DNA from 3 places in the Rhizobium viscosum genome. Region 3 is predicted to be linked to each of the others. Evidence: predicted binding sites of a transcription regulator. Region 3 holds the regulator's gene; each other region holds the start of a gene.
The links. The regulator PhoB, encoded in region 3, activates phosphate uptake and scavenging genes when phosphate is short. The targets are predictions, from matches to a motif close to TGTCATNNANCTGTCAT.

Region 1: a site for PhoB is predicted at 3,197-3,213, ahead of olsB (l-ornithine N(alpha)-acyltransferase). Genes of this name have one in related genera too.
Region 2: a site for PhoB is predicted at 2,329-2,345, ahead of H4W29_RS33080 (UDP-2,3-diacylglucosamine diphosphatase). Genes of this name have one in related genera too.

What each region holds. Positions count from the first base shown of each region.
Region 1 covers NZ_JADBEC010000001.1:1,479,553-1,487,408, reverse strand. The annotation lists gene H4W29_RS07475 (NADP-dependent malic enzyme) at 1-1,472, shown strand, start outside; gene H4W29_RS07470 (bleomycin resistance protein) at 1,520-2,155, opposite strand; gene olsB (l-ornithine N(alpha)-acyltransferase) at 2,273-3,148, opposite strand; gene H4W29_RS07460 (hybrid sensor histidine kinase/response regulator) at 3,257-5,491, opposite strand; gene lspA (signal peptidase II) at 5,547-6,053, opposite strand; gene H4W29_RS07450 (TrmH family RNA methyltransferase) at 6,050-6,907, opposite strand; gene H4W29_RS07445 (class I SAM-dependent methyltransferase) at 6,904-7,856, opposite strand, start outside.
Region 2 covers NZ_JADBEC010000003.1:208,886-216,741, forward strand. The annotation lists gene H4W29_RS33070 (NADP-dependent malic enzyme) at 1-474, opposite strand, end outside; gene H4W29_RS33075 (FAD-binding oxidoreductase) at 709-2,148, shown strand; gene H4W29_RS33080 (UDP-2,3-diacylglucosamine diphosphatase) at 2,412-3,224, shown strand; gene H4W29_RS33085 (MFS transporter) at 3,414-4,634, shown strand; gene dgcA (N-acetyl-D-Glu racemase DgcA) at 4,586-5,569, opposite strand; gene H4W29_RS33095 (MlaE family lipid ABC transporter permease subunit) at 5,671-6,840, shown strand; gene H4W29_RS33100 (ABC transporter ATP-binding protein) at 6,842-7,705, shown strand; gene H4W29_RS33105 (MlaD family protein) at 7,715-7,856, shown strand, end outside.
Region 3 covers NZ_JADBEC010000001.1:1,351,855-1,359,710, reverse strand. The annotation lists gene pstC (phosphate ABC transporter permease subunit PstC) at 1-452, shown strand, start outside; gene pstA (phosphate ABC transporter permease PstA) at 449-1,771, shown strand; gene pstB (phosphate ABC transporter ATP-binding protein PstB) at 1,786-2,601, shown strand; gene phoU (phosphate signaling complex protein PhoU) at 2,646-3,359, shown strand; gene phoB (phosphate regulon transcriptional regulator PhoB) at 3,490-4,173, shown strand; gene H4W29_RS06815 (pyrroline-5-carboxylate reductase) at 4,298-5,086, opposite strand; gene H4W29_RS06810 (GcrA family cell cycle regulator) at 5,388-5,918, opposite strand; gene H4W29_RS06805 (aspartate aminotransferase family protein) at 6,343-7,542, shown strand; gene argF (ornithine carbamoyltransferase) at 7,588-7,856, shown strand, end outside.

The DNA.
Region 1 (7,856 bases), 130 kb from region 3:
TGTCGCAAAAGGGCGCCTTCTCCGAAGAAATGATCGGCTCCATGGCCGACCGGCCGATCATCTTCGCCATGGCCAATCCCGATCCAGAAATCGCGCCGGAAGAAGTTGCCCGCATCCGTGATGACGCCATCATGGCGACCGGCCGTTCGGACTATCCGAACCAGGTCAACAACGTGCTGGGCTTTCCCTATATCTTCCGCGGCGCCCTCGATGTCCGCGCCTCGACCATCAATGATGCGATGAAGATTGCCGCTGTGAAGGCACTCGCCAGCCTTGCCCGTGAAGACGTGCCCGATGATGTTGCTGCTGCCTATCAGGGCAATCGTCCGCGCTTCGGCGCACAATACATCATTCCGGTTCCCTTCGATCCGCGCCTGATTTCAGCCATTCCGGCCGCTGTTGCCGAAGCGGCGATCGAAAGCGGTGTCGCCCGCAAGATCATCACCGACATGGCTGGCTACAAACGCGAGCTGTCGGCTCGCCGTGATCCGATCGCCTCCACACTCGCCAGCCTCTATGAGCGCGTGCGCCGCCATCCCAAGCGCGTGGTCTTCGCTGAGGCTGAAGAAGAGCAGGTGATGCGTGCCGCCATGTCTTACGCCAACCAGCAGCTTGGTACCGCGATCCTGCTCGGCCGCGAGGATCTGATCCGTGCAACGGCCGAACGTGCCGGTATCGACCTCAATCGTCCCGGCCTCGAGATCGTCAACGCCCGTATCTCGACCCGCGTCGAGGCCTATATCGACTATCTCTATGCCCGCCTGCAGCGGAAGGGCTACTTGCACCGCGACGCGCAGCGCCTGATCCACAATGACCGCAACCATTTCGCTGCCACCATGGTGGCGCTCGGCGATGCCGATGGCATGGTGACGGGCATCACCCGCAACTATTCGACGGCACTCGAAGATGTGCGCCGCTGCATCGACCATAAACCTGGCCATCGCGTGATCGGCGTATCCATTGCACTTTGCCGCGGCCGCACGGTCTTCGTCGCCGACACTGCGGTTCATGATATGCCGACGGCCGAGGAGCTTGCCGATATTGCCGAGGAGGCCGCAGGTCTCGCGCGCCGCATGGGCTACCAGCCGCGCGTCGCGTTGCTCGCCTATTCCACCTTCGGCCATCCGTCGGGCGAGCGTTCCGAGCGCGTGCGCGAAGCCGTAAAGATCCTCGACAGGCGCCGCGTCGATTTCGAATATGATGGCGAGATGGCCGCCGACGTTGCGCTGAACCGCAAGGTGATGGAACAATATCCCTTTTGCCGTCTCTCCGGTCCGGCCAACGTTCTCGTCATGCCGGCATTCCACTCGGCATCGATCTCGACGAAGATGCTGCAGGAACTCGGCGGCTCGACGGTCATCGGCCCCATCCTCGTTGGCCTCGATAAAGCGGTGCAGATCACCTCGATGGGCGCCAAGGACAGCGATATCGTCAACATGGCTGCGATTGCGGCCTATGCTGCCGGCTCTTGATAAATAAGAGAGAGCGGACCGCTTATGCGGTCCACTCTCAGACCGGCTTAGCCTGCAAAAGCGATCAGATTTCCATCCGGATCGCATACGATGAATGTTCTCGCACCCCAGGGCTCCAGCCTCAGCGGCTGATGAAACGGGACGCTGTTTGCGGTGTATTCGAGAAAAAGCGCCTTCACATCATCAAGCGTGATCGTCGCGGACAGGATGTCCCTCTCGCGCTGACGAAGTTCGGGATGGAAGGCAGGCATGTCGACGTGGCGAAGATTGAGCCTCGCCGCACCGCGAACGACTTGCGCATAAAACGGCGGTTCGCCGTAGGTAAAGGCGATCGTGAAGCCGAGCTTCTGTGAATAGAAATCGCAGGCGGCCTGGATATCGTCCACAAAAAGCTGCGGCTGTGCGTCAAGCAATGTCGGTTGGGAAGCGGATTTCCGTTGATCGGTTGCACTCATCTCCGTGAGCCCTTTTTTCAGCGCCGCCCAGCTTTCAAATCCCGCCTGTGCAGCCACCAGTTCCTGCGCATCCGCGAGCTTGAACCCAAGATCGAGGATTTGTTGGTCATCGAGATGGCGGTAGCGGGCAAGCCAATGGCGGATCTCTGCGGCGACAGGATAATAACGATCCTGGTGCCAGCGCTTGAATTGCTTGGCTTTCTTCCTGAGGTTTTCAAAATTTGGCATGGCGCAAGGTTTGGTCTTGTAGGCGGGCATAGCCCAGCCGGCACCATTGCCGATGCGCCCTACGGAAAACGCCGAATGAGAATGAATGGATGAGGCATCGCCGTCAAGCGGTGGCCGTCAGCTCGCGAAGCGCCCAGCGTCCGCGCCATAATAATTGAGATACCGGTCGGAGATACTGGAGATCGGCAGCACGATCAGCACGTCGGTCGTATTGAACGCCTGGTCGACGACCGCACTGGAGCCGACCATCGCGCCAAGGCGCAGGTAACCCTTGATGAGCGGCGGTAACGCCATCAGCGCCTTTTTCGGATTGACGCCTTCGGCCGGCATCAGGTCCATATCGCGCGCGAGATGCGGCAGGGCGCCGACGGCCCATTCGCCTTTGGCGAGCACGCTGTGATAGAGGAAGGATAGCGCCAGCGCGTGGCTTTCAGGATGCACGCCCGGGAAGGATGCGCAGCCGAACATGGCGCTCATGCCGTGCTTCAGCGCATAGGCCCAATTACCCTGCCAGAGCAGTTCGACCGTGCGCTTGGTGCGGTATTCCGGCAGCACACAGGAGCGTCCGAGTTCCATGAAGCGCTTGTCGGGATGGCGCGCAATGAGCGCGTCGATCGCAAATTCCGAAGCCGAGTAAAAACCGCCATTCGCCATGGCGACATCTTGCCTCAGCAGGCGATAAGTGCCGACAATCTGGTCTTCAGCATCGCCCTCGATCGAGCGGTCGAGAACGAGAAGGTGGTCGCAAAAGGCGTCATAAGCATCGAAGTCCCGCTCGCGGCGCATCGCTTCCGCAGGCAGCTGGGCCTTCATTTCCTCAACGAAAACACGGTAGCGCACGGCCTGCGCAGCATCGATCTCACGCGCGCTGCGGGCAAGGCGGGTCTCCAGATTGCCGATGCGGCCGAGAACATCGCCTTCCTTCGGGGCGGCAGCCGTCGACGGCCGAGCGGCCTCGGCAGCAGCGTCACAATTAAGGATGTCAACAGACATGGCGATTCTCCCGTCTCCGGCTTATCACACGCCATAAAACACTTATGTACGACAGGAAAGTGACATACCGAATTTGTGCACGCAAGAAACGTGCCGTTTTCCCCAGCTTTAGCGCGCCTCAGCCCGTCGGGCTGAAAGAGCAACAACCGCCTGCACTTCGGTGAGCAACCTGACCGGATCCACCGGTTTTACCATGACGCGATTGGCGCCGTTGAGCAAGACCTGTCGCCGCGATTCATCGCTCTTGTCCGCAGTCAGGACAATGACCGGTACGGGCTGAAGATCAAGCCGTCGTTCGTGTCCGCGCAGGCGTCCGAGCATGTCGATGCCGTTGCCGCCAGGCATGGAGAGATCGCTGATGATGATGTCGGGCCTGTCGTCACCCAGCGCAAAATCGAGCAGGGTTTCGAAATCATCCACATGCCTGACGGAATGGCCGCCTTTTTCCAGCATGACGCGCACCAGCATGGCGTTGATCGGATCGTCCTCGCCGAGGAGGACGGAAAGACCGCCGCCCATCGCCGTCCGTTCTGCGATGGAAGGGCCGAGCCCGGGCTGATTGTCGTTCAGCGCATCGCGCTTTTCCATACCGCGCATGCGTCCGCGCAGCACGTCGATCAGCGACTGCTCGCGCAGCGGCCGGATCAGCCACGCATCGAAGAGGTCGAGCGAATAGGAGTTACGTTCTTCCGGATTGACGAGCAGCACCTTGCGCAGGCCGAGTGCGGCGATCTCCGTGCGATCGGCGATATGCAGCGAGAATTCGTCCGACATGCGGTGATCGACGATGATATCGGTCGGCCGGTCGCCGCTGCGGGCAAGCGACAGCAGGCTTTCGCGCGCCGCCTCGCCACCAGCGACGAGGTGGCAACGCCCGCCGAGCGTCCTGATCGTTTCGGCGATTGCCGTGCGCGCTGCACCGGCCGGAGCGAGCAGCACGATGCTGTTTCCCGCCAGCAATGTATTTCGGGTGGCTGTATCCTCTTCCGAAAACTCGACAGGAAAGCGGATGGTGAACTGGCTGCCCTTGCCCCTCTCGCTTGCAACTGTCAGCGAGCCGCCGAATTCGCGTATGATGCGGGCGGAGATTGCAAGGCCGAGGCCTGTGCCGTTGCTCTTCTGGACAAGCGAGCCGCCCTGTTCGAATTCCCCGAATATGCGCGCCTGTTCCTCCGCCGTCATGCCAGGTCCGGTATCCGTGACGGTAATCGACAGCTCGCCGGCCGCCCTGGAGACGCGAATGAAGACGCCGCCGGTCTGCGTGAATTTCACTGCATTGCCGATGACGTTGAAAAGCACCTGTCGCAACCGTGCCGGATCGAAGCTCATCAGCTCCGTCACATCGGCGGAGACCGTAGCGCCGATCTCGATACCCTTTTCATGGGCGCGATGCGCCAGCATTTCCACGACGCTTTCGACGAGCTTGCGCAGCGATTCCGATCGCGGGCGGAGCTGGAAACGGCCAACCTCGATGGTGGAGAAGTCGAGCAGATCCTCGACCAGTTGCGTCAGTGCATGGCCGGACTGGCGGATGCTGGTCAGATAGTTTTGCTGTTCCTGCGTCAGCTTTGTTTCAGAAATCAGATGCGCCATACCGAGAATGCCGGATAGGGGCGTGCGGATTTCGTGGCTGACAGTGGCGAGCAGCCGAGATTTGGCGGCGCTGTTATATTCCGCCTTCTGCCGCGCCTCCTCGCGGCTTTCGGCCGCAAGCCGCTCTTCAGTCACGTCGCGCGCGATGCTCTGCAGAAGCAGTCGTCCGTTTGCCGGATCACGAGTCACGACATCGTGCCAGAGAAAGATGCGCTGTCCGGCCGGTGTCGAAATCTCCACATCGTACCGATGCGGCTGCGGGCCGGGACGGAAGGCAAGGCCGATCTCCTCACAGGTCTGGCCTTCGGGTTTGGCGCGCCCGGTCAAGTGGCGGAATGTCTCGTTGGCGCCGATGATGCGCCGGTCCATCATGCGGGTGACGACGATATCGCCAAGCACGTCATGGACCGTGCCGAGCAGGCCGGTCGCATCGACGCGGTCCGGCGCTTCCGGGCTACGGCCGCTGGACCGGTTTCCGTTTCTGAAAAGAAGGGCAAGATAGCCTGCAATCGCGGCGATCAGGATAAGGCCGAGGCCTGCCATGAGCGGGCCGCCCCAATGAGAAAGCAATAGCAGCAGGATCGCCGAAATGAGACCTGCTCCGCCGAGCCAATGAAAGAGCAATGGATGCAGGGAGCGAAGGGTAGCCGGCGACATCAATTCACCCGCCGTCCGGCCTCGACAGGCCCTAACGGCGGCTCCGCCGAATGCGGCGGACAATCGTTCCTGTAACTGCGCCATACTTTGCATGCAGTTCAGCTAACATATTGCCCGTTCCGAATGTTTTCAGGAATCTGCTAAAAATTTAGTGATCCGCCTTTTTCGGCTTCTGCAGCATCTCATCGAGAATTACGCAGCCGGCACCGACAGTGATGAAACTGTCAGCGAGATTGAAGACAGCGAAAGACCAGGTTTCTGTGTGGAAGAGGATGTAGTCGATCACATGGCCATAGGCGAAACGGTCGATGAGATTTCCAATCGCTCCCGCAATGATGAGAGCGTAGCCAAGATGCGCCAGCCAGCGGTCCTTGGCCGTGCGATGCCAGAGATAAAGCACGAAGGCAACGATGATCAAACGCATGCCGACGATGAACCATCCATCCATGCCTGACAGCATCGAGAAGGCGACGCCGAGATTATAGGTGCGATAGAGAGCGAGCATCGGAATGACCGGCACCGCCTCCTGAAGCGGTAGGTAATGATCGACGGCGATCTTGACGATCTGGTCGAGGATGACGGCGATCACGATGAAGATCAGGATCGGCAGCGGTCGCGAAAAGAGCGCCGGGCGTGCGGTCGCAAGATCGGTCATTTGCCCTCGGACAGTGAGAGGAGATGGCGGCGCGCCTCGAAAAGCATGACGGCTGTGGCAACACCGAGATTGAGGGAATCGGCGCGGCCCTGCTGCGGAATGCGGGCAAGTGCATCCGCTTCCTTGGCAAGCTGCTCCGGCAGGCCGGATTGTTCGTTGCCCATCAGGAGCACGACCGGCTTCTTCTTGTAGTCGATCGTACGGTAATCGACCGAGCCCGCGAGATGGGTCGCAACGACGGAAACGCCGGCCTGCTTTTTCCAGGCGATGAATTCCTCTGCCGTTGCATGGGCGACCGAAACGGCAAAGACCGAGCCCATCGTGGCGCGCACCGTTTCCAGTGAAAAAGGATCGGTCGTCTCGCCGACAAGGATGACACCGGAGGCTCCGGCCGCATCGGCGGTCCGGATGATCGTTCCGAGATTGCCGGGATCGCGCACGCGGTCGAGCGCCACCCAGGTCTCGCCCTCCTTCGGCCGAATATCCCTAAGCTTTGCCCAGCGCGTTTCGAAAATGCCGACCACCATCTGCGGATTGTCACGCCGAGTGATCGAGGAGATCACCTTTTCGCTGACTTCGAGCACGAGCCCACCGGAAGCAACTGTCTTCGCCGCCATCTGCTCGACGAGCGGTTTGCCCTTGGCGGCTTTGGCGTAGACGAGCGTGCGGATCGTCCAGCCGAGCTCAATCGCATCGATGACGAGCTTCAGCCCTTCGGCCATGAAGGTGCCGCTCTCTTCGCGCGACTTCTTGTTGGTCAGCGCCTTGATATCTTTGATGATGGGGTTGGCGAGCGAGGTGACTTCCTTCACCTGCCCCACCTTGCGAGGGCCGCGATCATGGAATTCGTTCATTTCGGCACCCAGCGGGAAAAGAGGGAGGTGGAGAGCGCCCGGCCCGGCGTTTTGCCATCAAGGCCCGCCTCGCGGATGACGAGTTCGCCTGACTCGACCACGCCGCCGGCCCCGCGCATCGTCTCGCGCATCAGCTCATGAATGGAATAGAAGCTCGCCCGGATCGAATAGGCCGTCAGCACGAGGCCAACCGCCTTCGGCGACAGGATCTCGCGGCAGATATCCAGCATCAGGGGCAGGTGCTCGAAAAGGTGCCAGACCTCACCATTCGGCCCGCGGCCGAATTTCGGCGGGTCGGTGAGGATGATGTCGTACTGACTGCCGCGCCGTTCCTCGCGCAGGATGAATTTCATCGCATCTTCGCAGATCCAGCGGATCGGCAGCTTTTCCATCCGCCCCAGCGCCTGGTTATCGCGGGCCCAGCCGATCGCCTTCTTCGAGGCATCGACATGGGTGACTTCTGCACCGGCAGCCGCGGCGACCAGTGAGGCAACGCCCGTATAGCCGAAAAGGTTCAGCACCTTCAGAGGCCGTCCGGCGCTTTCCACCTGTTGCTTCATCCAGCTCCAGTGGACGATCTGCTCGGGGAAGACCCCGACATGCCGGAAAGAGGTGAAGCGGCCGAAGAAATCGACGCCGAGCAGGTTGAGCGGCCAGGTTTCGCCAAGCGCTTCCTTCGGAAAACGCCAGCGGCCGGTGCCTTCTTCATCCGTATCGCCGGTGAAGGCAGCATCGACCTTCTCCCAGACATGGGCGGGCAGAGATGGCTGCCAGAGCGCCTGTCCCTCGGGCCGCACGATCCGATAAGGGCCGTATTGTTCAAGCTTCTGGCCGTTGCCGCTGTCGATCAGATGGAAATCGCCCGCACCCGTAGATTCCAGAATGACAGGCACCCGCTCTGCCGGCCGCTCGCCGTGGCGTGCCGTGAGCGGGCGTTCGATTGCCGCTG
Region 2 (7,856 bases), on a different contig from region 3:
GCGGAAGCATTCCGGCGCCTTGATATCCTCGAGGTTGATGCCGCCAAAGGTCGGCTCCAGCGAGGCGACTGTGGAAACCATTTGGTCGACATCATCAGCATCCACTTCGATATCGAAGACGTCGATGCCGGCGAATTTCTTGAAGAGAACGGCCTTGCCTTCCATGACCGGCTTGGAGGCAAGCGGGCCGATATTGCCGAGGCCGAGCACGGCGGTACCGTTGGAGATGACGGCAACGAGATTGGCGCGCGACGTGTAGTCGGCAGCCTGCTCCGGATTGTCACGGATGGCGAGGCAGGGGGCGGCGACACCGGGAGAATAGGCAAGCGCCAGATCACGCTGGTTGCCGAGCGGCTTGGTCGCCTGGATTTCCAGCTTGCCGGGGCGCGGATAGCGGTGGAAGAAAAGCGCCTGGTCGTCGAGGCTGCCGCCCGTCAAATTCTTTTCCGATTTGGATTTTTCCTGGTGATCCATCGCCGCCTCCGGTGCGTCGTTCGAAGTCTTTTGAAGACTTCTCCATACATCAATCGGATACGGGCGACAGTATGGAAATGCGGCGTGGGGGAAGTTTTCGTGCGGGGGCGGAGCGGCCCTTGGTGCCGAACGGCTGCCGCCAGCTAATCCTTTTGGGGAAACTTGTCTGGCGAGGGCGGCAAGCGCAGAATGCCGCGTGCGACGGTGCGGGGCGCCGGTCGCATGGAGGAAATCATGGACAACTTGAACCTCACGACCCTGCAAAGGGGTCAGACGATGGTCAATGACGTGGCCATCGATGCATTTGCCGCCGGATTTCGCGGCAGTCTCCTGACGAGCAAGGATATGAATTACAACGAGGCGCGGGCGATCTGGAATGCGATGATCGACCGACGGCCCGGCCTCATCGCGCGCTGCGCGGGCGCTGCCGATGTCGTTCGGGCGGTGCGGTTCGCGCGCGACAACAATCTTCTCGTTTCGGTGCGCGGCGGCGGACACGGCATTGCCGGCAACGCCGTCTGCGACGGCGGCGTCGTCATCGACCTGTCGACGATGAAATCGGTGCGGGTCGATCCGCAGACGCGGCGTGCCAGGATCGAGCCGGGCGCAACGCTTGCCGATGTCGACAAGGAAACGCTGGCCTTCGGGCTGGTGCTGCCGACCGGCATCAATTCCACGACAGGCATCGCCGGCCTGACGCTTGGCGGCGGCTTCGGCTGGCTGACCCGCAAATTTGGACTGACCCTCGACAATCTGCTTTCGGTCGACGTGGTGACGGCGGATGGCGAACTGATCAAGGCGAGCGAGACGGATAAGCCCGATCTCTTCTGGGCGCTGCGCGGCGGCGGCGGCAATTTCGGCGTCGTGACCTCCTTCGAGTTCAAGCTCAACCCGCTCGACACCGAGGTTCTCGCCGGGCTCGTCGTGCATCCCTTCGCCGATGCGGAAAAGGTGCTGAAGGAATACCGCCAGGCGCTGGAGGCGGCGCCCGACGAACTGACCTGCTGGGTGGTGATGCGCCAGGCGCCGCCGCTGCCCTTCCTGCCGGCCGAATGGCACGGCAAGGAGATCGTGGTGCTGGCGATGTGTTATTGCGGAGATGTCGCGGCGGGTGAAAAGGCTGCGGCCAGGTTGCGCGCGATCGGAAAGCCGATTGCCGATATCGTCGGCCCGATGCCGTTCACCGGCTGGCAGCAGGCCTTCGATCCGCTGCTCACACCAGGTGCGCGCAATTACTGGAAGAGCCAGGATTTCGCTTCCTTGTCCGATGCGGCGATCGACGTGCTGCTCAAGGCGATGCGCAGGCTGCCCGGCCCGGAATGCGAGATCTTCATCGGCCATGTCGGAGGGGCTGCCGGCCGCGTGGCCAACGAAGCCACCGCATTTCCGCAGCGCAGCTCGCATTTCGTCATGAACGTGCATGCCCGCTGGCGGGAAACCGGGATGGATGGAAGCTGCGTCGGCTGGGCGCGCGAGCTTTTCGAGGCCACCAAGCCGCATGCTGTGGGAACCGCCTATATCAACTTCATGCCTGACGACGAAACCGACCGGGTCGAAGCCGCCTATGGCGCCAACTACGCCCGCCTTGCTGAGATCAAGCGGCGTTACGATCCGAACAATCTGTTCCGGATGAACCAGAACGTGAAACCGATGGCGACGGTGCGGACTGCCTGAGGATTGATGTTTTAGGGAGGGAGTTTCGCGCCAGCGCCGGAATGTGAAGGTGTTGGCGTGAAGTCGGCCAGTGCCTCGAAGGGGGGCGGTTGACGTTCCCGGTGAAGCACCGTGGAAAGGTCGCCCGGCGCTCCACATCTAGCCTGTATGAACAGGTTTGCAGCGCTTTTCCCGCAGCCTTGTCATCTTCCTGAAACACGAGTCTGATTTTGGAAGATCAGACGAAGAACGATGGGACACGAGCGGAAAGGCTTGTGACAGACATGATGGAACCTCGGCGCTTCCGCACCCTCTTCATTTCCGATGTGCATCTCGGCTCGAAGGCCGCCAAGGCGGATTTCCTGCTGGATTTCCTTAGATATCACGAGGCAGACACGATCTACCTCGTTGGCGATATTGTCGATGGCTGGCGCCTGAAGCGCAGCTGGTACTGGCCGCAGGTCTGTAACGACGTGGTCCAGAAACTCTTGCGCAAGGCGCGCAAGGGTACGCGTGTCGTCTATATCCCCGGCAATCACGACGAATTCCTGCGCGCCTTTCCCGGCATGCATTTCGGCGGCATCGAGGTGGTCGAGCGCATCATCCATGACGGCGCCGACGGCAAGAAGTACCTGATCCTGCATGGCGACGAATTCGACGTGGTCGTGCGCAATGCCCGGCTGCTCGCCTATCTCGGCGACTGGGCCTACGACACGGCGATCCGCATCAACATCGTGCTCGCAGCCGTCCGCCGCCACCTCGGCATGCCCTACTGGTCCTTCTCGGCCTGGGCCAAGCTGCAGGTCAAACACGCCGTCAACTTCATCGGCGAGTTCCAGCGCGTGGTTGCCGAAGAAGCCCGCAAGAGCGGTGCCGACGGCGTCATCTGTGGCCATATCCATCACGCCGTGATCGAGGATATGGACGGCATCCGCTACATCAATACCGGCGACTGGGTCGAAAGCTGCACGGCGATCGTCGAGCATGAAGACGGTACGTTCGAACTCATCACCTGGCGTGCGCTGACCAGCAACGTGCCGGCCCTGACCTCTATCGAATTGCTTGAAGAGGGCGAACTCGCCCCGCAGGCTGCCTGAATAATGTGCGTCTACCGCGCCGGCCTTGCCGGTGCATCATGAATTTAGCCGTTGCCGTCGGGCGACAGGCCCCATTTATTTTTTAAATCGTTTCGAGTTATTTTCGAAACGTTACGGTTGGGCTATTTCTCGCCATAGTCGTGTTGGATTGGATGTGTTAGGCAACGCATAGTTTCCTTCAGGTCCATCATGATTCCCGCACAAAATCCCTCGACGGGTGAGGGAGCGCCGCCGCGCTTCCGGCAGCTTAGCGCGCTGTGTTACAGCGCGCCGCTGCTGGTCAACGGTATCGTTCTGCCCTTCTTCCCCGTCTGGCTTGCAACTCACCAGTTCAATGACCATCAGATCGGCACGATTCTGGCCGTACCGATGGTGGTGCGCGTTCTCGTGGCGCCGATCGTGGCAGTCTTCGCCGATCGCATGCAGGAGAGGGCACATGTGCTCCTGTGGTCAGGCATCCTTTCGCTGCTGACGGCCATCGCCCTCTGCTGGACGACGAATTTCTGGCCGGTGCTGATCGTCTTTGCACTGCAGGGCGCGACCTTCGCGCCCTATGTGCCGGTCGTCGAATCGATCGTGATTTCGGGTGTGCGCCGCTGGGGGCTCGATTATGGCTCCATGCGCGTCTGGGGCTCAGTCGCCTTCATTATTTCCACGTTGATCGGCGGCGAGTTGGTTGGCAACTGGGGCGGCGCCATGGTGCTGCCGGTGATGATCTTCGGCTTCACGCTGACAATCGTCATGGCCGTTTTCTGTCCGCGCATCGGGCCGACACGGCGGCGCGGCCAGCCGATCAATCTCCCGGCGACGACGGGCAGCGGGCTGCGCGAGCCGCATCTGCTGCTTCTGCTGCTCGGCGTTTCCATCCAGCAGGCAAGCCATGCGCTGCTCAACGCCTTCTCCTCGATCTATTGGCACCAGCTCGGTTTTTCGGGCACCGCGGTCGGTCTTCTCTGGAGCGCCGGCGTCGCCTCCGAAGTAACGGTCTTCTTCCTGTCGCGGCGGCTCAACCGCCGCTTCAATGCCTGGACGCTGATCCGTTTCGGCTGCGCCGTCAGTATCTGCCGCTGGGTGTTCTTCCCAATGGAGACGAGCTTCATCGGCTTCTTAATGCTGCAATGCCTGCACGGCTTTACCTATGCCTTCGTGCATACCGGCGTGCAGCGGCGCATCGTCGCCACGGTGCAGGAGACGCAGGAAGCCTCTGCCCAGGGTGCCTATTTCTTCTATATCGGCATGGCCTCGGGCCTGATGACGATCGCCTCCGGCTATATTTATTCCGCACTCGGCCTCGACAGCTATTATGTCATGGCCTGTGTCGCCGCCTTCGGGCTCGCACTCGTCATCATCGCCTATTATCTTCAGCCCCAGAGGCTGGCGTCAGGCGGGAATACGAGGGAGCCGGCATAGTTCAGGCCAGGTTCGCGGTCGCGGGCAAGCAACAGCGGGCCGTCGAGATCGACGAAATCAGCATCCTGCGCCAGAAGCACGGCAGGCGCCATCGCAAGCGATGTGCCGACCATGCAGCCGATCATGATGGAGAAGCCGAGCCGCTGCGCTTCCTCCTTCATTTCCAGCGCTTCCGTCAGGCCGCCGGTTTTATCAAGCTTGATGTTGATCGCGTCGTAGCGGTCGGCAAGGCTTGCGAGGTCGCCGGTGTGGTGGACGCTCTCATCGGCACAAACGAGCACGTGGCGGGCAATCTCGGCCAGCATGTCGTCACGACCGGCCGGGAGCGGCTGCTCCACCAGCGCAATATTGGCTTCGGCAGCAATGCGAAGATGATGTTCCAGCCTGTCTTCGGGCCAGCCCTCATTGGCATCGAGGATGATGGCGGAATCGGGCGCTGCGGCGCGCACCGCCAGAATCCGGCTCTCGTCATTGCCAGTACCGACCTTGACCTTCAGGACCGGGCGCTGGGCATGTTCACGCGCCTGGGCGGCCATGACATCCGGTTCTCCGAGCGAGATCGTATAGGCTGTCGTCAGGGGCTTCAGCTTGCGCAGATCGAGCCGGTCGGCAACGCTCCGGCCTGATAGTTTGGCTTCGAGATCCCAGAGCGCGCAATCGACGGCATTGCGGGCTGCTCCCGGCGGCATGGCATGCAGCAACGCAGCCCGGGAGATGCCATCCTCGATCAGCGGGCGGGCCGCTTCGATCTGCGCCATTACGCTTTCCATCGTCTCGCCATAGCGGCGGTAGGGCACACATTCGCCCAAACCCCTGGCTCCTGATTCTGTCAGCGTGCAGGTGATCACCTCCGCCGAGGTCTTTGCCCCGCGCGAGATGGTGAAGGTGCCCGCAATCGGGAATGAATTCATCTGGATATCAAGGTGGCGCGGCATATTTGCTCTCCTGCGAGCATGGAAATTGCCCGTTCGTTCTGTATATTAACGCGCCGGGCGGCGAATATTATGTTCGCGAGTCGGGACTGTCGCTGCAAGCATTGAAAGACACAAGTATTTTGAAGTCCGAGAAACGCAACGCCGCCTCGCTGCATGTGGACGACCGAGCCGAGGGCTCGGGCCAGCATGTGCATCTTGCAGGCAATTGGCGCAGCGCCAACATCCATCTCGTCCTGCAGGATTTCGACAAGCTGGCGCGCAACAATAGCGGCGACCTGACGCTCGATCTTTCCGATGTCACTGATATCGATACGGCCGGCATCTGGTTGCTTTGCCGGCTAAAGAAGAAGCAGGAAGAGGCCGGGAGGACGGTCCGTTTCGAAGGCACGAACCAGCATATCGACGAGCTGATCGCAACTTTCTCCAAGGAACCTGAAAAGCAGGAGCCTGAGCAGAAGGAGAAGCTCTCGATCGCCGAGCGCATCCTCGCACCGATCGGGCGGATGACCCTCGATGTCTGGGACAATGTCGCTGCCTCGATGTATATCCTCGGCTCGGCGGTGCGCGGCGCGCAGATGAAGTTCGGCCGCGGCAGCGGCGTTTCGCCGGCCTCGATCGTCAACCAGATCGACCACATGGGTGTGCGGGCCGTTCCGATCATCCTGCTGATGTCCTTCCTGATCGGCGCGATCATCGCGCAGCAGGGCGCCTTCCAGCTTCGTTATTTCGGTGCGGAAATCTTCGTCGTCGACCTTGTCGGCATCCTGCAGCTTCGTGAAATCGGCGTGCTTCTGACCGCGATCATGATCGCCGGCCGGTCGGGCAGCGCGATCACCGCCGAAATCGGTTCGATGAAGATGCGCGAGGAAGTCGACGCGCTGAAAGTGATGGGCCTCAACCCGATCGGAGTGCTGATCTTCCCGCGGCTAGTGGCGCTGACCGTTGCGCTGCCGCTTCTGACCGTAATTGCCAACTTTGCGTCGCTGGCGGGTGCCGCCGCCGTCGCCTATGCCTATTCTGGCATTACGTTCGCCACCTTCCTGTCGCGCCTGCATGAGGCTGTGACGCTCTCGACGGTTCTTGCCGGCATGATCAAGGCGCCGTTCATGGCGCTCGTCATCGGCATCGTCGCGGCGGTCGAAGGCCTGAAGGTCGGCGGCAGCGCCGAATCGCTTGGCCAGCATGTGACGGCTTCCGTCGTGAAGGCGATTTTCGTCGTCATCCTGATGGACGGACTTTTTGCGATGTTCTATGCAGCGATCGATTTCTGACATGGCGGACAACGTGGATCAGCAACCGATCGAAACGAGCAAGAACGGCACCGAAAATGAGGGGCGTGATGTCGTCCTTTCAGCGCGTGACGTCACGGTCGGTTTTGGCTCCAAGGTCGTGCTCGATAAGCTCAACCTCGATATCTACCGCGGCGAGATCCTGGGCTTCGTCGGCGCTTCCGGCACTGGCAAATCGGTGCTGATGCGCACCGTGCTGCGCCTGCTGCCGCGCCGCTCCGGCACTATCAAGATCTTGGGCCAGGATTTCGACGAGCTGGACGAGCCGGAGCGCAATGCGCTCGACATGCGTCTCGGCGTCCTCTTCCAGCAGGGCGCGCTTTTCTCCTCGCTGACGGTGAAGGAGAATATCCAGGTGCCGATGCGCGAATATCTCGATCTGCCCGCTTCGCTGATGGATGAGCTCGCGCATCTGAAGATCCGGATGGTGGGCCTGGCAGCCGACGCGGCGGACAAATATCCGTCCGAACTTTCAGGCGGCATGATCAAGCGTGCGGCGCTCGCCCGCGCGCTGGCGCTCGACCCGGAACTCGTCTTCCTCGACGAGCCGACATCCGGCCTCGATCCCATTGGTGCTGCGGAATTCGACGAGCTGATCGCCAATCTGCGCGATAGCCTGGGGTTAACGGTCTATATGGTGACCCACGACCTCGACAGCCTGTTTTCGGTCTGCGACCGTATTGCCGTGCTCGGAAAGAAGCGGGTAATGGTGGAAGGAACGATCGACGACATGCTGGCCTACGACGATCCGTGGGTTCAAGCCTACTTCAAGGGCAAGCGTGCGCGTTCAATCGTGCCGCAGGAAGACGCGCCGGCGGCCCGGGCGCAGCATGACAGCGGGAAGTGACCGGAGACGATGGAAACCAGAGCCAATTACACGATCGTCGGCTTTTTCACCGTTCTGGTGATCGCGGCCGCATTCGGTTTCGTCTACTGGATGGCCGAATATGGCCGCAGCGGGCCGATGGCGGAGCTAATCGTGCGCATCCCGGGCTCCG
Region 3 (7,856 bases):
GCGTCATCACCGCCGGCATCGTCATGGGCATCATGCTGATCCCCTACGTGTCCTCGCTGTCGGACGATATCATCACTGCCGTGCCGCGTGCCCTGCGCGATGGCTCGCTCGGCCTCGGCGCCACACGCTCCGAAACCATCAAGAAGGTCGTTCTCCCGGCCGCTCTGCCCGGTATCGTCGGCGCCCTGCTGATGACGGCTTCCCGCGCCATCGGCGAAACCATGATCGTCGTGCTGGCCGCCGGTGTCGCCGCCCGTATCCAGATCAATCCTTTCGAGCCGATGACGACCGTGACCGTCAAGATCGTCAACCAGCTGACCGGCGACCTTGAGTTCACCTCGCCGCAGACGCTGGTTGCCTTCGCACTCGGCATCACGCTGTTCTGCATCACGCTTTGCCTCAACATTTACGCGCTCTACATCGTGCGCAAATACCGGGAGCAGTACGAATGACGAATATTGTTTCCCCCGTCGCCGGCGTTACCGTTTCCAAGGCCCCCGCACGTCGCGATATCGGCATCAAGCGCCGTTACGCCGCCGAGCGCCGGTTCCAGGCTTACGGCATCGCCGCCATCGCATTCGGCCTCGTCTTCCTCTTCATCCTGCTGTGGACGGTCATCAGCAACGGCTATACCGCCTTCCAGCAGACCGCGATCACGCTGCCGATCGAGTTCACCGAGAAGACCATCGACCCTGATAACAAGCGCGCGACAGATCCTTCGGTTCTGGTTACGGCCAACTATCCGGTTCTCCTGCGTGACGCGATCGTCAAGCAGCTCGGCCTCAATGCGTCGAGCCGCCCAGATGTGCGCGACGCAACCGCCATGCTGTCCAAGGGTGCACCGATCCAGTTGCGCGACATGGTCGTCGCCGACCCCTCGATCATTGGCAAGACCGTCAATGTTACGGTGCTTGCAGATGCCAATATCGACAGCGCCAACAAGGGCCAGATCGACCTCAAGGTCGATGAGAAGAACCGCAAGGTCAACGACAAGCAGGTTGGCTGGATGAACCAGCTGAAGGCGAGCGGCGTGCTTCACAAGACGTTCAACACCGGCCTCTTCGTCAACGGCAATTCCAGCCGTCCGGAAGCCGCAGGCCTCGGCGTCGCCCTCATCGGCTCGCTCTACCTGATGCTGATCGTTCTCGCACTTGCGCTGCCGATCGGCGTTGCCGCCTCGATTTACCTTGAGGAATTCGCGCCGAAGAACAGGCTGACGGACCTGATCGAGGTCAATATCAACAACCTCGCTGCCGTTCCGTCGATCGTCTACGGTCTGCTCGGCCTGTCGGTCTTCATCAACTTCGCCGGCCTGCCGCGTTCGGCATCGCTGGTCGGCGGCCTGGTGCTGACCCTGATGACGCTGCCGACGATCATCATCGCCACCCGCGCCGCATTGCGCGCCGTGCCGCCGTCGATCCGCTCGGCAGCCCTTGGCCTCGGCGCCTCGAAGATGCAGATGGTGTTCCACCATGTGCTGCCGCTTGCAATGCCCGGCATCCTCACCGGCACGATCATCGGCCTTGCCCACGCGCTCGGCGAAACTGCGCCGCTGCTCCTGATCGGCATGGTCGCCTTCGTCGCCCAGGCGCCGACCACTCCGCTCGATCCCTCCACGGCACTTCCGGTTCAGGTCTACATGTGGGCCAACGAAGCCGAGCGCGCATTCGTGGAAAGAACCTCGGGTGCCATCATCGTCCTGCTCCTGTTCCTGATCGTCATGAACATCGGAGCTATCCTCTTGCGTCGTCGCTTTGAGCGCCGCTGGTAAACGGAGTAAAGATCATGAACATGTTGACGGAAGCCGCAGTCGAGAAGGCGCTGGACCAGAAAATGAGCAACGTCCCGTATAAGATGATCGGTCAGGATGTCTCCGTTTATTACGGCGAGAAGCGTGCGCTTTTCGATGTCAATCTGAACATCCGCGAAAACACCGTGACTGCCCTGATCGGCCCGTCGGGCTGCGGCAAGTCCACCTTCCTGCGTTCGCTGAACCGCATGAACGACACGATCGATGGCTGCCGCGTCACCGGCAAGATCACGCTCGACACCGACGATATCTACGATCCTGATATCGACGTCGTCGAACTCCGCGCCCGCGTCGGCATGGTGTTCCAGAAGCCGAACCCGTTCCCGAAGTCGATCTACGAGAACGTCTCCTACGGCCCGCGCATCCACGGCCTCGCCAAGTCCAAGGCCGACCTCGACCAGATCGTCGAGTCGAGCCTGCAGCGCGCCGGCCTCTGGAATGAGGTCAAGGATCGTGTGCATGAATCCGGCACCGGCCTTTCCGGTGGTCAGCAGCAGCGTCTGTGCATCGCACGCGCCGTTGCCGTCAGCCCGGAAGTCATCCTGATGGACGAGCCGTGCTCGGCGCTCGACCCGATCGCGACTGCCAAGGTCGAAGAGCTGATCCACGAGCTGCGTGAGAACTACACCATCGTCATCGTGACGCATTCCATGCAGCAGGCCGCTCGCGTATCACAGCGTACGGCCATGTTCCACCTCGGCAACCTGGTCGAGGAAAACGATACCGACAAGATGTTCACCAATCCGGACGATCCGCGCACCCAGGACTATATCATGGGCCGGTTCGGCTGATTTTGGCGATGTGAAGCCTTCCCGATTTTCGAGGACAAAGCCCCATGGCATCGACACATATTTTTTCCGCCTATGACGACGATCTGAAATTCCTGTCCCGGCGCATTTCCGAGATGGGCGGCCTTGCCGAGCAGATGGGCGCCGACGCCGTCCGTGCGCTTGTTAACGGTGACACCGCACTCGCCCAGAAGGTCATTTCCGACGACGTGATCCTCGATCACGCGGAGCGCGAGATCAACGACAAGGCGATCGTCACGATCGCCCGTCGCCAGCCGATGGCCTCCGACCTTCGTGAGATCATGGGTTCGATCCGCATCGCCGCCGACCTCGAGCGCGTCGGCGATCTCGGCAAGAACACGGCCAAGCGCGTCATCGCCGTCCAGAGCACCGGCGTTCCGCGCAAGCTCGCCCGCGGTCTCGAGCATCTCTCCGAACTGGCACTCGTCCAGCTCAAGGAAGTGCTCGACGTCTACACCAATCGCTCGGCCGACAAGGCCAAGTCCATCCGCGAGCGCGACGATGAGATCGACGCGATGTACACCTCGCTGTTCCGCGAACTCCTCACCTACATGATGGAAGATCCGCGCAACATCACGAGCTGCACGCATCTTCTCTTCTGCGCCAAGAACATCGAGCGCATCGGCGACCATGCGACCAACATTGCCGAGACGATCTACTACATGGCAACTGGCGCCCAGCCGGAAGGCGAGCGTCCGAAGGACGACAGCGCCAATACCGTTGGTGCGGTGACGGAGTAATCCTGAACTGCCGATTATGTGCGCGCCCCGCTGGGGCGCGCATGGGTCGCAGCCCATTCCGAGTTCCTGCATGGTCCCCCCGCTTAAATCACCCCCGGTTTAAGGATCATGCATTAGGAGACTGACACGCATGATCCCAAGAGTTGCAGTTGTTGAAGATGAAGAGGCGCTGAGCGTGCTTCTCCGCTACAACCTCGAAGCTGAAGGTTTCGAGGTGGATACGATCCTTCGTGGCGACGAGGCCGAAATCCGGCTTCAGGAGCGCACGCCGGACCTGCTCATCCTGGACTGGATGCTGCCCGGCGTCTCCGGCATCGAGCTCTGCCGCCGGCTGCGCATGCGGCCGGAAACCGAGCGCCTGCCGATCATCATGCTGACGGCACGCGGCGAAGAGAGCGAGCGCGTTCGCGGTCTCTCGACCGGCGCCGACGACTATGTCGTCAAGCCCTTCTCCACGCCGGAACTCGTTGCCCGCGTCAAGGCGATGCTGCGCCGCGCCCGTCCGGAGGTGCTGTCGACGGTTCTGAAATGTGGTGATATCGAGCTCGATCGCGAAACCCATCGCGTCCATCGCAAGAGCCGCGAAGTCCGCCTCGGCCCGACCGAATTCCGCCTGCTCGAATTCCTGATGTCGTCGCCGGGCAGGGTCTTCTCCCGCTCGCAGCTCCTCGATGGCGTCTGGGGCCACGATATCTATGTGGACGAACGCACTGTCGACGTCCATGTCGGCCGCCTGCGCAAGGCGCTGAATTTCTCCAACATGCAGGATGTCATCCGCACCGTCCGCGGCGCGGGATATTCCATGGAAGCTTAATCCGAGTGATCGGAGGTCCAGACGGGTCGCTCGCTTGCCGGGCGGCCCGTTTGCATATCTGGCACCCCTAGCTCATGAAAGCCGACACCAGGCGCAGAAAGCGAACCTCGAGAGGATCTGCTTTCTACAGACGGATGCGCACAAGAATTCGATCAAGAGCCTTTTGCAAAGCCGCAGTGCCGCCGAACTCGCGAAAGTCCTCGAGCACCTGTTCATTCAATCCGCCCTTGGTCGAATGCTCGCCGATGAGTTCATCAAAACTCGCCACAGGTTTTGATCGGGCAGCATGGGCGAGGCCGGAAAACAATTGACGGAGGTAGGCGTCGCCAGCCGTTCCCGAAAGCCCCTTGCTCTGGAGCCAGGTCGACGTCGCGTCCAGGATGCCGAAATAGCTGGCCATCAGGCAGCTTGCCACCGCGAGAAGCTCGAACTCCTGCTTGTCTTCAACCTGGATCGCCGTTCCGAGCGCCGAAAAGAGGGCGTGGGAAACCTCGTCGGGCGGGTAGATCGCGGTCGCCCCCTGGAGATCTGCAACGAACGGAAGTGGAATTGCCAGGCTCAGGCGAACCGGCTCATCGATCCACGCCAGCAGTTGATCCATTGGCGTGGCCGCGACAAAGCTGATGACATGGTGGCCCGGCCGAAATCGGAGCGAGCGGATGACCTCCTCGGCAATTTGCGGCCTCACTGCCAGAAATACGAGATCGGAGCGGTCGAGAACATCCTGGTTGCCCAAAGCGATCGATACATTCCGGTTTGCCTCCGCGAGGCGGGCCGCGACGCTTGCGCTGCGCGGTGACAGCACGATCGGTGTGTCGCGAAACGCTGTCTTGCCCAATCCGGTGACGACGGCGTCGGTAATCGTGCCCGTCCCGACGAATCCGATTGTCATCCGCTTTGGATCGATCTCCATTGGCACCCCCGAGCGACTGTTTGCGCCGTGCTACTCGACAAGAATACCGCATCTGTATCAGAAAATCGCGCTACGGCGCCATGACCACCATTCCATGCCAGTCTGGGGCTGAGACGCTTGGTGGCCTTGGCCACATAAGTTCGCATTGTCCGGCATGGCGAACGGACGGCAGAGATCGGCCTCCGACAAATAGTCGTGGTCAGGAGCCGTTTTCCAGCCCTCCTGTGCCGGCTAAAAAATCACCCCTCCGCGCAAGGCGAGGAGGGGTGATGGTACTTTGCGTCTGTTGGAAAATCGTGGGTCAGCCGACCCGGACAGCCTTGCGGCGCTCGCTGACCGGCTGGTAGGCGAGGCGCTGGTGATAATTGCAGTAGGGCGAGGAATCCGGGGAGTCGCAGCCGCAGAAATAGAAATCGTCCTTCATCGGATCGCCGACCGGCCACTTGCAGGTGCGCTCCGTCAGTTCCGTCAGGCCGAGGCGGCGGGAGATCGGCACGACCACGTTCTTGGCCGGCACGTATTCCATTTCCTCGACCGTTTCGATCTCGATCTCTTCCTTCAGCATCGTTGCGCCCTGCTGGCGGGTAACGGTGCGGGTGGTGATGCGAGACGCATAGTTCGGCGCGCGCGGAGCCGACGTATTGCGCTTCGGTGCGCGCGCGGCGGTTGCCGTGCCGCCGGCCTTGGCGCGGCCGGGAAGACTGAGCCGGTGAACCTTGCCGATAACAGCGTTTCTACTGACGCCGCCAAGCTGCGCAGCGATCTGGCTGGCGCTCAGCCCCTCCGACCAAAGCTTCTTGAGCTTCTCGACACGCTCGTCTGTCCAGTTCATTGCCCTGTCTCCACCTTTCGCGTTGGTGATGGCAGAATCCCTCACCGTTGCCTCGGAAGTCTCCGAAGCAAGAAACGCCTGATCAATTTTGGTGACTAGTTCCGCCGCATGCAGTCTAGTAATTGAACTTTAACCTAGTGTGAGCCTGACTCTGTGACAAGAGTCGCAGGAATCCGATGAATCCGAATTCGAGGTTTTCCCCAACTTGCTTCCCGAGAGAGTCATTTCTGCAACATTAGCTGTTGATAGACCTGTAAAGCCGATTGCAGGCTTGACGCATGCGCTAAATCCTCAGTTTTGTTGACATTGCAGTGCGAAAAGTAAATAGTGATCCAGGCCGCCGAAAGGCGGCATTTTTAATTTTTCGGACCTGGTTTTCTTAGCCGGAGTCCGGTGCCTCAGAACCTGATCAGGAGATCGCGCCATGGCTGAAGCCTCGCCGCTTTATGACACCTATTCTCGTGCCCCATTGCGGTTCGAGCGAGGCGAAGGCGTGTGGCTGATCACCGAAACAGGCGAGCGATATCTGGACTTCGGCGCGGGCGTTGCCGTTACCTCCGTGGGGCATGGCAATCCGCATGTCGTGGCCGCCCTCAAGGATCAGGCCGACAAGGTCTGGCATCTCTCCAATATCTATGAGGTGCCGGGACAGGAGAAGCTCGCCAAGCGCCTGACGGATGCCACTTTCGCCGACAAGGTGTTCTTCACCAATTCGGGCGCCGAGGCGCTCGAATGCGCCATCAAGACGGCACGCCGGTACCAGTTCTCCAAGGGTCATCCCGAGCGCTTCCATATCATCACCTTCGAAGGCGCCTTCCATGGCCGCACGCTGGCGACGATCGCCGCCGGCGGCCAGGAAAAGTATCTCGAAGGTTTCGGCCCGAAGACCCCCGGTTTCGATCAGGTGCCCTTCGGCGATGTCGAGGCTGTCCGTGCCGCTATCACCGACAAGACGGCCGGCATCCTCATCGAGCCGGTGCAGGGCGAGGGCGGCGTCCGTCCGGCGACGTCGGAATTCATGAAGGCGCTCCGCCAGCTCTGCGACGAGCATGGCCTGCTGCTCATCCTCGACGAGGTCCAGACCGGCGTCGGCCGCACCGGCAAGCTCTTCGCCCATGAATGGTCGGGTATAACGCCTGATATCATGGCGGTCGCCAAGGGTATCGGCGGCGGCTTCCCGCTTGGCGCCTGCCTTGCGACCGCAGAAGCAGCCTCGGGCATGAAGGCCGGCACGCATGGTTCCACCTACGGCGGCAATCCGCTGGCCATGGCCGTCGGTAACGCGGTCCTCGATGTTATCCTGGCCGAGGGCTTCCTGCAGCACGTGCGCGATGTCACTCTGATCTTCCGCCAGGGCCTTGCATCGCTCAAGGATCGTTATCCCGATGTGATCGAAGATATCAGGGGCGAAGGTCTGCTGCTCGGCGTCAAGGCTGCCATTCCCTCGGCAGAACTCTTGAAGGAGATCCGCGCAGCACACCTTCTGGCAATCCCGGCAGGCGATAATGTCATCCGCCTGCTGCCGCCGCTGGTCGTAACCGCCGAGGAGGCGCGCGAGGGTCTTTCCCGTCTCGAACGCGCTGCCGAAAGCATCCGTGCCGCCAAGGTCAAGAAGACCGCTTGATAGGACATTGCCCCGCCCGCCGGCGGGCGTAGCAGGTAACGAACAATGGCTTCCCCCAAACACTTCCTCGATCTCTCTGCAGTCACCACGTCCGACCTCAGAACCATCATGGACGATGCCAAGCTGCGAAAGCAGGCTTTCAAGGCAGGTAGCGGTGACAAGCCGCTCGCCGGCAAGATGCTCGCCATGATCTTCGAAAAACCGTCCACGCGAACCCGCGTCTCCTTCGATGTCGGCATGCGCCAGCTCGGCGGCGAGACCTTGTTCCTGTCCGGCACCGAAATGCAGCTCGGCCGCGCCGAGACGATCGGCGA